2 regions of the uncultured Veillonella sp. genome follow, and region 2 is predicted to be linked to the other one. Evidence: riboswitches for the same ligand, from Rfam matches in the RefSeq annotation. Region 2 holds a riboswitch; the other holds the start of a gene.
The links. Region 2 has a riboswitch for cobalamin ahead of RYO55_RS04475 (methylmalonyl-CoA mutase family protein). Riboswitches for the same ligand answer to the same signal wherever they lie in the genome.
Positions count from the first base shown of each region.

Region 1: linked by a shared signal. The riboswitch ahead of nikB (nickel ABC transporter permease) and the one ahead of RYO55_RS04475 (methylmalonyl-CoA mutase family protein) in region 2 are both predicted to bind cobalamin.

Region 1 covers NZ_CAUVFT010000010.1:30,852-36,623, reverse strand. The annotation lists gene RYO55_RS04145 (ABC transporter substrate-binding protein) at 1-749, opposite strand, end outside; gene nikC (nickel transporter permease) at 903-1,724, opposite strand; gene nikB (nickel ABC transporter permease) at 1,724-2,662, opposite strand; cobalamin riboswitch at 2,807-2,994, opposite strand; gene potE (putrescine-ornithine antiporter) at 3,399-4,730, opposite strand; gene argH (argininosuccinate lyase) at 5,320-5,772, opposite strand, start outside.
Region 2 covers NZ_CAUVFT010000011.1:30,521-36,292, reverse strand. The annotation lists gene scpA (methylmalonyl-CoA mutase) at 1-1,377, opposite strand, end outside; gene RYO55_RS04475 (methylmalonyl-CoA mutase family protein) at 1,382-3,544, opposite strand; cobalamin riboswitch at 3,834-4,010, opposite strand; gene rarD (EamA family transporter RarD) at 4,179-5,075, shown strand; gene RYO55_RS04465 (DUF3829 domain-containing protein) at 5,152-5,772, opposite strand, start outside.

The DNA of each region.
Region 1 (5,772 bases), on a different contig from region 2:
ATTTCACCAGGGCCGATGTTAACAGCCATATCTACGTCGCCAGATTGTAAGCTTATAGCGCGAGTATTAGGGTCATCGATGGAAGGAATTTCTACAGTTTTAAATGGTACTGTACCATCCCAGTAGTTTTCGTTCGCAGCCATTTCAGCACGTTCTTTAGTGAAGGATTTAACTACATATGGGCCTGTACCGATAGGGCCTTCCTTCGCAAAGTTACGGCCATCTTTTTCAGCTTGGACATCAACAATTAAGAATAATGGATCGGCCAAAAGACCAGGCATATTAGGATATTCTTTCGTCGTATGAATTACCAATTGTTGACCATTTGCTTCGATGGAATCATATTCAAAGAACGTTTTTGCACGATTGGATTTTTCAAAAGCACGTTCGATAGATGCTTTAACAGCTGCAGCATCAACCTTTTTACCGTTGGAGAATTTTACTTTGTCATTGATTGTGAAAGTCCACGTTTTATGGTCTGGGGATACTTCCCATTTAGATGCAATCCATGGTTGAGGTTTCATTTGTTCGTCAAACTTAGCCAATGTTTCACCTACACCATAGCGCATTACAACCCATGCGAAGAAGTTTTCTGTAGGTTCTAATGTGGATGCGAAGTTAGTAACGCCTACTTTTAATACATCTTTGTTAGCAGCACCATTATTATCAGATCCACAACCTGCTATGAAGGAACCCATCATTACAATACTAAGACCTGCTAATAGAGCCTTTTTCCAAGATTTTTTCATTTAAAATCTCCTTTTACAACTATATGTAAATCATAAAAACATTTAACATCATCACTATCTAAAATAGTTGTGATGGAAAAACCATAATTTCTTACCAGTCATAATGAAACTTTCACTAAATAAAGATTCAAATTTATGAAGGTAAAAACAATTTTATCCTTGATTTTTTGGATCCACTACATCTCGTAAGGAATCAGACCAAAGATTAAAAATAGATACCACGATTAAGATCGACATACCAGGGAATACCATAAGCCATGGACTTGTTTGCAAGTACTGGCGGCCTTCGTTAAGCATAAGGCCCCATTCAGGTGTTGGTGGCTGTGCACCAAAACCAAGGAAGGAAAGCCCTGCCACCTCAATCATGATGGCCCCAATATCAAGTGCACCTGTAGTAACAACAAGAGGCATAATATTAGGAATAATATGTCGTCTTAAGATAGTTGCCGTAGACGCCCCCATCATAACCGCAGCCGTTACATATTCTTCACCACGTACTTTTAACGTCATAGAACGTACTAAACGAGCATATTTTGCCCAACCTACTACAGATAAGGCCAAAATCGTATTCACAATGCTACCACCCAAAATACCAGCAATAGCGATGGCTAAAACAACACCTGGAAAGGATAACATAATATCAGCTAGGCGCATGAGAACCATTTCGACTTTGCCGCCGAAATAGCCTGCTATAGCACCGATGATAGTACCAATACTCACCATGATAACGACGATGGATACGCCCATGAACAAGGATAATTGAGTACCGTAAATGATACGAGATAATACATCACGTCCTAATTTATCTGTACCAAACCAATGTTGGCTGCTTGGTGCTTGCAATGCCTGACTTATATTTGAGGTGAAAGCATCGCCCGGTGCAAGCCAGGGTGCAAAGATAGCGATGAGAACAATGATAATCATCAACCCACTATAGAAAGAGAACAATTTATGTTTTTGAATAAATTCTGCCATTATGCTCTCTCCCTTTTCAATCTAGGGTCTAATAAGATATATGATGCATCAACCAATGCGTTAATACACATATATGCTAAAGCAACCCACAACACAAAACCTTCGATCAATGGATAATCGCGCATGGTAATAGCATAAATTGCCATATTCCCAAGTCCCGGCCAAGAGAATACCATTTCTACGACTGCCACACCACCTAGTAACCAACCGATAAGAACACCAAGAATAGTGATGAGTGGTAACACCGCATTAGGTAAAATATGACCGAATAAAATTTTTATCTCACTAACACCGCGAGCACGAGCGCCAATAACATAATCCTTTTGCATTTCCTCAAGGATAACGAGCCGCACTTGACGCATGTATTTAGACCCAACAACAACTGCCAAAGTAATAGCGGGCAAAATAACACCAGACGCAGTCACGCGAGAGGATGCAATCGGTACAAGGCCTAATTTAAGACCGAAGATGTAAATCAGTATAAGACCTAACCAAAACGTAGGCATAGATACGCCTACGAAAGATAGAAATCTCAACACATAATCAACCCATTTGTTACGATTTAAGGCGCTTATAATACCTGCAGGCAATGCATAGAGCAGCGTAAATACTAAAGCCGTACCCGCTAACATTAATGTACCTGGTAAAGCCTCCAACATACGATCTACTACTGGTTTTTTAGCAGAATAACTCATCCCCAAATCACCTTGTGCGACATTGACGACCCAGTTTGCATACTGTACTACAAATGGTTTATCTAACCCAAGCTGAGCTCGAGTTTCATCGATAAGCTCCTGAGATACGATAGTATCTGCCGTTTCAAGTAACATCGTTACTGGGTCACCTGGTGCTAAATAGGTGAGACAAAATGTCAAAAATGTGATGCCAAACAAGGTAACAATAAATTGCCCCAATTGTTTGACAAAGCGTTTGCCCATAGGCGCCTCCTAAACTCTCTAAACACTAACAACAATTCAAATGACAAACTAATGGTACTAGCTTTTTTATATAGCGTTGAAGCTTAAAGGCTAGGGAACGAAAAAAGGCTAGTCGCCCGACTAACCTAAATTAAGCACAGCATATGCATACCATGCCTTTAGAGCAGGCTTTCTGACTTTGATTCATCGCAACATTTCGGCCTTCCCAGTTTCCCAGTGACCCTATAATGAAACCTTGCTCCTCATTACAGCTATTTGCATAGTATGGGTTTTTCACCCATTTTCCTCTTTTACGCTCGGTAAATACCGACACTCACTAGTTCATTCATTTTTATCGATTATAAATATACTATATTAATACTCTATTTGCAATACATATACCCCTTATGGGTATATGTATTTCGCGTATTTTCAATATAGTTTTTATACTGATAAAAAATATTAATTAGTGATTAAATTCATAATCCTGCATAAAATTATATAAATTAACTTATATAAATAATTTTTTATTTATATTTACTGTATATGACGGTATATATATTAATTTTAATAATAATAAAACAATGTAAAACTTTATTATAAAATCTTTTTATACACAGCGAAAATTTGATTAATAATAATACTCTTTATGTTTTTTCATATCTGGCTCGCATTAATTATAAGTCTAATGCATGATTATGATAAAAAAAGAGGCTATTACCAAGTAATAGCCTCTAATAAGACGAGATATATTCAGTTAATCAATACTTTGTTGTAAGCGGTGTGCTCTGCGTGTATCCCACGCTTTACGCAAAACATAAATCACCAAACCTATGCTTACTGCCACCGCACTACCTACCATAGCATCAAAACCACATGCGTAGATTGCATATAGACAATAAAGAACGCCTATACCGAACAAGTAATTAGAGCGTTTAATACGACTTTCAGCTACGCCAGCCATACGCATCATTGTAGGTACTGCCAAAATGCACAATACATACGGTACTACGTTAGTTACAACCGCTAAGTTTACTAAGATTTCAAATTGCTCACGCAAGGATTCGCTTGCAGTGAACAAAGTAAGTAATGTTTCAACAGCGAGTAAAATCAATACGCCACGAACAGGAGCATCTTTGCTATTTACACGGGCAAATATTTTAGGGAAGTAACCATATTCTGCTGCGCTTTTGAATACACGGGACAATGTGAATTGCCAACAAAGTAAAGCACCAAAGCAAGAAATAACCATAGCAGCCATAACGATGTTCGCAATAGTATCATTGAACATGTATACGAATGTCAAGCCGAATGGTGCGTTAGAATTTAATAAGTCAACGTTCGGCACAATACCTGCCATAACGTTTGTGGACAAGATATAAACCACTGCCACTGCTAATGTACCTGCCACTGTAGCGATAGGTACATTTTTCTTTGGATTCTCAACAGCATCAGCATTAGCCGCTGCGGACTCAAACCCTAGGAAGCCCCATAAAGTTAGGGAAATAGATTGTTTTACCGCATCATAAAGCGGAAGATCATTTGGGTTCCATGCCGCCCAATAGATAGATGGATCGAACCAATGCCAGCCAATTGTACCGATTAATAAAACCGGAATAATAGAACCCCAAATAGTCATGTTGCTGAGTCGACCTGTAAAGCGATTACCTCTAAAGTTTAAAATCGCTGCAAACCACAAGAGCACAATTGTTACTTGACTTGTTTGTGTCGCATTGAGGTCAACACCAAAGAAAGCTGCGCCATAACCTACGGCAGATACCGCGATGGCGATATTAGCAATGATGAGAGATATGCTGTAAGCATAGCTCGCCATAAAATGTCCAGTTTTACCGAAGCGATGTTCTGCATAACCGCCCATGCCCCCTTGTTTTTGGGAGAACATACCCGCTTGAGCAAAAATATACGCTAGTAAAAGCGCACCCACAGCTGTCACGAGCCAAGATAAAACTGAAATAGTACCAACTTGAGCCAAATTAGTTGGTAACATAATGATCCCAGCTCCTAGCATATTGGCTGCTACCATTGTGGTTAGCTGGAATACAGACATTTTTTTAGCGGTGGTTTTCATGTATCAATCCCCTTTCACTAAGGTGAATTTTTTCTCGTCCATAATTCACTTAAAATATATATACCGCTAAGTAAATCCAGTTCGTGCTGTGATGGGCTTGAATGTGAATTTACCGTTTTTATTCTTATTACGAGTTAAATAATAACACCTATGAAACCAAAATAAAAGTACTTTATTGGCGGACAAGGCATATTACACGAATTGAATAAATTATAGGTAATTTATCAACTAAAACGAAGAGAATTCATTTTAATTGCGGCAAAGTATATTTTTACCCTATTTTATTCTGTGTATAGATGTAATTTTTCCTATCTATCACGGTTATAGTGTCCTAGTACAAGACTATTATTTCCTCACAGTCCACTATATGTGTACACGCAAATGCATCATTTTAATAGTTAATTATCAATTAGAATTATGGGATTTATAGGTATCGTCTAGCTTTTAAATAAAAAATCGATATACATATAAGTATAATAGGCAATATTAGCCCCTTAATGAAATCCTTATATGTATATCGATCTTATTTTTTCAGATTTTATTGATAACTATTCTTTATTTTTATCTACTGCTTATTCCGCACTAAGTTCTACTCTTGTACAGATTCAACGATTGCTTTCCATTCAGCAATTTGTTTTTCCTCAGCAGCGATAATAATTTTACCATTATTACGTTGTCGTTCCACACATTCTGGAGCCGTACCAGAATAGTTATTACGACCTGCAACACAAGCTTCGATGGAGATAGCGTCAAGAATATCAGCATCAAAACGGTTGGAAATAGCTTTGAAGTCCTCTACGGATAAATCAAGAAGTACGCAACCTTTTTCGATGCAATGATGCACCGCATTACCTACAATTTCATGGGCTTCACGGAATGGGACGCCTTTCTTCGCAAGATAATCTGCCATATCCGTAGCATTAGAGAAGTCGTCATCAAGGACTGCTTTCATATGAGACCCATTTACCTTCATACCGCGAATCATAGCCGCATTGATAGACAATGCAAAGTGAACTGTATCGATAGCATCAAAGATGCCCTC
Region 2 (5,772 bases):
GATACGAGCTTGGCGACGTGCAGCAGCTTCTTCGATACGCATCTTAGGAAGCCCTGTATCGATAGCTTTCGCCATACCGCCAAGAGATTCGATTTCTTGAATATGACCCCAAGCGCGACGAATCAATTCATCTGTCAACGCTTCTACATAGTAGGAACCGCCCCATGGGTCGATAACCTTACATACCTTAGTTTCATCTTGGATGTAAAGCTGAGTATTACGCGCAATACGTGCGGAGAAGTCCGTAGGCAACGCAATGGCTTCGTCAAGCGCATTCGTATGTAGAGATTGCGTATGGCCCAAAGCCGCGCCCATCGCTTCCATACATGTACGAGCCACGTTGTTGAACGGATCTTGTTCTGTAAGAGACCAACCAGATGTTTGGCTATGTGTACGAAGTGCCATGGATTTAGGATTTTCAGAGCCGAAACTATTGATAATCTTAGCCCACAACATACGAGCTGCACGCATTTTTGCCACTTCCATGAAGTAGTTTTTACCGATTGCCCAGAAGAAGGACAAGCGTGGTGCGAACTGGTCAACGTGAAGTCCCGCATTAACACCGGTACGGATATATTCGAGACCATCGGCCAATGTGTAACCTAATTCGATATCCGCAGTAGCGCCCGCTTCTTGCATATGGTAGCCGGAAATGGAGATACTATTGAACTTAGGCATGTACTGGGATGTATACGCAAAGATATCGCCGATAATGCGCATGGACGTAGCTGGAGGATAAATATAAGTATTACGTACCATGAACTCTTTCAAGATATCATTTTGGATTGTACCAGCCATAACCTTTTTATCTACACCTTGTTCTTCACCAGCCAAGATGTAGAACGCCATTACTGGCAATACGGCGCCATTCATGGTCATGGATACAGACATTTGATCAAGGGGGATACCGGAGAATAAAATTTCCATGTCGAGGATGGAGTCTACCGCAACACCCGCTTTACCAACGTCACCTACTACACGAGGATGATCGGAGTCATAACCACGGTGAGTAGCAAGGTCAAAGGCGATAGACAAACCCTTTTGGCCCGCTGCCAAGTTACGACGATAGAACGCATTGGATTCTTCCGCTGTGGAGAAACCAGCGTACTGACGTACTGTCCAAGGACGCGTTACATACATCGTGGAATAAGGTCCGCGCAAATACGGAGGCACACCGGCCATGTAGTCAAGGTGTGTCATTCCTTCATAATCCATCTCCGTATAGAGCGGTTTCACCTGGATCTGTTCCATCGTCGTATTGTATAACTCTTCAAAGCTTTTTCCTGTTTCTTTTTGAAGTTCAGCAAGCCATGCATCGCGAGATGTTGCTGTCTGAGATTCCAAGCCAAGAGAGGAGAAGTCTGGATTTTTAAACATGAGCTCACATCCCTTTCTTATCTTGTAACTTATTCAAGATTTCGTAACAATTTGCACGAACAGAAATGAAGTCGTCCACGCCAGCTTCACGGTACACAGGTTCTAAGTCCTTAGGAGGTGCCCCTGCTAAAATAACCGTTACATTCGGCATAGTTTCTTTCAATTCCTTAGCAAGTGGTGGTACCAATTCTGGATATGTATCATCTGTAGAACAGATAACGACAACATCAGCACCACTTTCACGAGCAGCTTTCGCAGCATCAGCCGTTGTTTCATGACCATCATTTTTGATAACTTCAAAAGCACCTACTTCGAAGAAGCCTGTGGAGAAGTCCGCCCGAGGTTTATGTTGAGGGATTGGGCCCATATTGGCCAAGAATACCTTCACATTATCTTTCGTACGTTGTTTATAATTCTCAGTGCGCATGCGAAGTGCTTCAAACTGTTCAGTCCAGCGATGAGCTGCAATGGATTCAATGGTTTCGGAAGCAATATCACCAGCATCTAAAGCCTTCCGGATTTGACGTATTGTTAATTTTTGTAATGCACCGAGTTCAATAAGACCAATCAAAGCGCCTGGCTCTGTAGTACCTGCTTCTAGGGTAGCCTGTGCTTTCACAACCGCATCTGGCTCCGCACTTGCCAAGTACTCCTCGATTTGAGCAACCCGTTTTTGACGCAATGTTTCTTGATTTTCTGGTTTTGGATCAAGCAATTCTTCAGTCATGTTCGCATACATGTTATTACCTACAGCCACATCTCTGCGGAATGCAAGGTTTTTGAAGCGTTCGTCAAGAACAGCTTTAACTTGAGCTTGTGGATAGCCTTCTTTCAAAGCTGCTACGATACCACCTTTAGCCTCAATAGTTTGGAACTCAGCCCAAATTTTTTCACATAATTCGGCTGCCAATGTTTCCACATACCAGGAACCGCCTACAGGGTCCACAGGTTGACGCAACTCGAATTCAGTTTGCAACATAACTTGGATGTTACGGGCAATACGGCGAGAGAAGTCGTCAGCTTTGCGAATTGGTTGGTCAAATGGAGATACTTCAAGGCTATTCAAACCGCCTACAACGCCGGAGAATGCCTGTGTCGTGTTACGCAACAGATTTACATACGGATCGTATACGGTCTTTGTGAAAGCCGATGTTCTGCCGTGTACATGAACGGCACGGTCAGCTTCTTCTGCACCAAAGGCCTCCATAATGCGCGCCCAAAGCACGCGCAATGCACGTAGTTTAGCAATTTCCATGAAGAAGTTTGCCCCCAAGGAGAATGTAAACATCATGCTTTTAGCAATAGTATGAATATCGATGTTCCGTTGTGCTAATTGACGCACATAGCAAACTGCTGTTGCCAATGCATAGGCAACCTCTTGCACATCATTAGCGCCACCATTAGCGTATACATCGCCAGATACAAGTACAGTTTTAAGCTCTGGAGCTTGTTCTTTAGCCCATACAACAGTATGTGCCATTTCATCAAAGGCTGTATCTAAAGACATATGCAATGTACCATCTTTAGCCCAAACACCAATAGGGTCTGCGCCAACGAGACCTTTCAAGTCAGAGGTCTGTTTTTTAGAGCCTTTCACCGTAGCGGCTAACATACCGAGCAAGATAGCTGCAGAAGCACCTGTTTCAATGTATAAAGGATTTTCCTTTAAATTAAAACGTTCAATCAATTGGCTACAATCATCCATAGTAGACAGAGATGTACCGCCGATACCAACAGCTGCGCCTACTTGCACATCTTGATCATGGCGTGTTGCTTCATCAAGGCGAATATTGTGAATGGTGCCACCTTTTACAATTTCGTATAAACTTGCATGGTTAGCATCCTTAGGAAAGGATTCGTCTACATATTGGGATACGCCCCAAGAGTCTTTAATATACCCACTTGCCTTTGTGCCACGTAGGAACTCACCTGCTCCAGGATATACACCCTTTGGAATTTTTTCTCCATGCAATGCAGGCGTGTAAATTGGTTGTAACGTAATTCCCTCATAGGTTTTAGTGAACATCTTCTTATGGAAGTCGCCACCTTTTAACGCTTTTTCAACCTCGGCCTGCCATTGTTCATACGTAGGTTTCTTAAACTCATCAAAGGATACAGGTGCTAATAAATCACGTTCAGCATCCTTTGAAGTCTTTTTGTCAGACATATATGTGCCTCCTTTTCAACTCGAAACCATACCGAGAAACAGCGCACCGTACCTGCGAATTGTTAGATATATGAATCACTCGAGCTTTATCTTATTGGACCACATCAACCTCAAAATGTGTCCATCGGTTTAATGTCTATAAAACTTGACGCATATACTCAACATCCACTCTAAGGGCAATAAAAAACGTGCCACCTAAAGTGACACGTAAGGTTTCTTATTGAAAGGTACACTAAAAAATACTGTAGACAGCATACCCCAATCCCCTTCCTATCGCTCGTAGGTACATAACGGTGATTATCAAATAGGCAGTTCTCCTGGCTCGGGATCATCACCTCGCTTTCGCCTTCCCAGATTACTCCAGTGACATATATGAAAGCAGGCTCATCCTTACAGTGGCGGGACCGCATCGGCTTATACCGATTTCTCTATTAAGTCTTACGACACCTATTCTCTATATTCGTTGTTCTAAGTCCAATATAGTGTAACAATATGCACAAAGTCAATGAACATAACATTTAATCATAAGTACCAAAACCAAAGTTATAACTGAAAATCATATGTAATAACTAAAACGCATGGGTTAAGAATTTAAGAATTAATGATATAATAAGTGCTATCACGAGGAGGCATTATGGACCATACAAGTAAAAAAGGGTTAATCACAGCCCTTAGTTGTTATATAATTTGGGGCTTACTCCCTCTATATTGGGCATTATTAAACCATGTTTCACCGTATAATATACTGGCACAGCGCATTATCTGGTCAGGTATTTGCATGGCTATCGTTGTATTTGGCCTACATTTTAAACAATTTAAAAAGGACTTTCAATTACTAAAAGAACAACGTTCACAACTATTCCTACTTTTAGTTGCGGCAGTCATCATCAGCGTAAACTGGTTCACCTACATTTGGGCCATCGCCAATAATCAAGTTATGAACACGAGCCTTGGCTATTACATCAACCCACTCTTCAATGTAGTATTAGGTGTCATCCTATTTAAAGAGGTTCTATCTATACCAAAAAAGCTGAGTGTCCTTATCGCTACCATCGGCATCGCCTTACTCACCTATCAAGTAGGATCCTTGCCGTTGGTATCGATGATCCTCGCCGTTTCCTTCGGTCTTTATGGGGCCGTAAAAAAGAAACTACTCATCTCTCCCTTTACGAGCATCGCCTTTGAGGCCTGGCTATTAACACCGCTAGCCTTACTATATACGACCATGATCGATAATACAGTATGGTCTTATTTCAGTACAGACTGGTATACATCCATTCTGCTCATAGCCTGCGGTCTAACTACATCTGTTCCATTGGTGCTATTCTCCTATGGTGCGCAACTATTGCCGCTCAACCTACTAGGCTTCCTGCAATATGTATCCCCTACCATTGCCTTGTTGCTAGCCATCTTTTACTTTGGTGAAAGCTTTGGCACACCACAAATGATCGCCTTCGGTTGTATCTGGATAGCCTTAGTATTATTTTCCTTATCAAGCCAAATTACAACGCGTATTAGCCTAAAAAAGTAAGATATATCGTATATCAACTAAAAAGCTGTATCAAATGACATTCTCATTTGATACAGCTTTCTTTTATATAGACTTATTAATCTAACTCATTCATATTGGTCGTATTCATATTAGAAATATAATGGTTATAGGCCTCAATCATACGATTATAGTCGTTATCTTGTTTTGATCCCATATAGGTACGAATTGCACCAATTGTAGAGTTTACAGAAGTCTTAACAGAATCATACTTAGGACTAGTAATGCCATTTGATACATCACCAATAGCTTGCAACTCTTGATTGATAGCATTTACATCTAGTTGTTTTTCACTATCAATCTTTTCTAGGACCGCAGTAAGTCGCAAATGAACCTCTTGTGCTGCAGCTGCATTTTTCTTGCCTGCATCACGCAATTGTTGTAACCGTTGTTGCAAGCGCTCCGTATTGATTTTATGCATAACATTATCAAAGTCAGCATAAACAGGAACAAATTGTTCATACAATTGAACATATTTAGGACCTAATTGTTGCTCCTTAGCATAGTTATCTGTGGTATACCCTTTAGATTTATAGTATGCATCGAGCTCTTCGGCCACCGGTGTAATTTCATTCAATTTTGAAAGCAACTTATCTAAAGGCTCCTTCATTTCATCATAAGGAATACCGGCTTGCTTAGCCTCTTCTAATTCTTTTTGTAGCTGCTTAAAGTTCGGCGC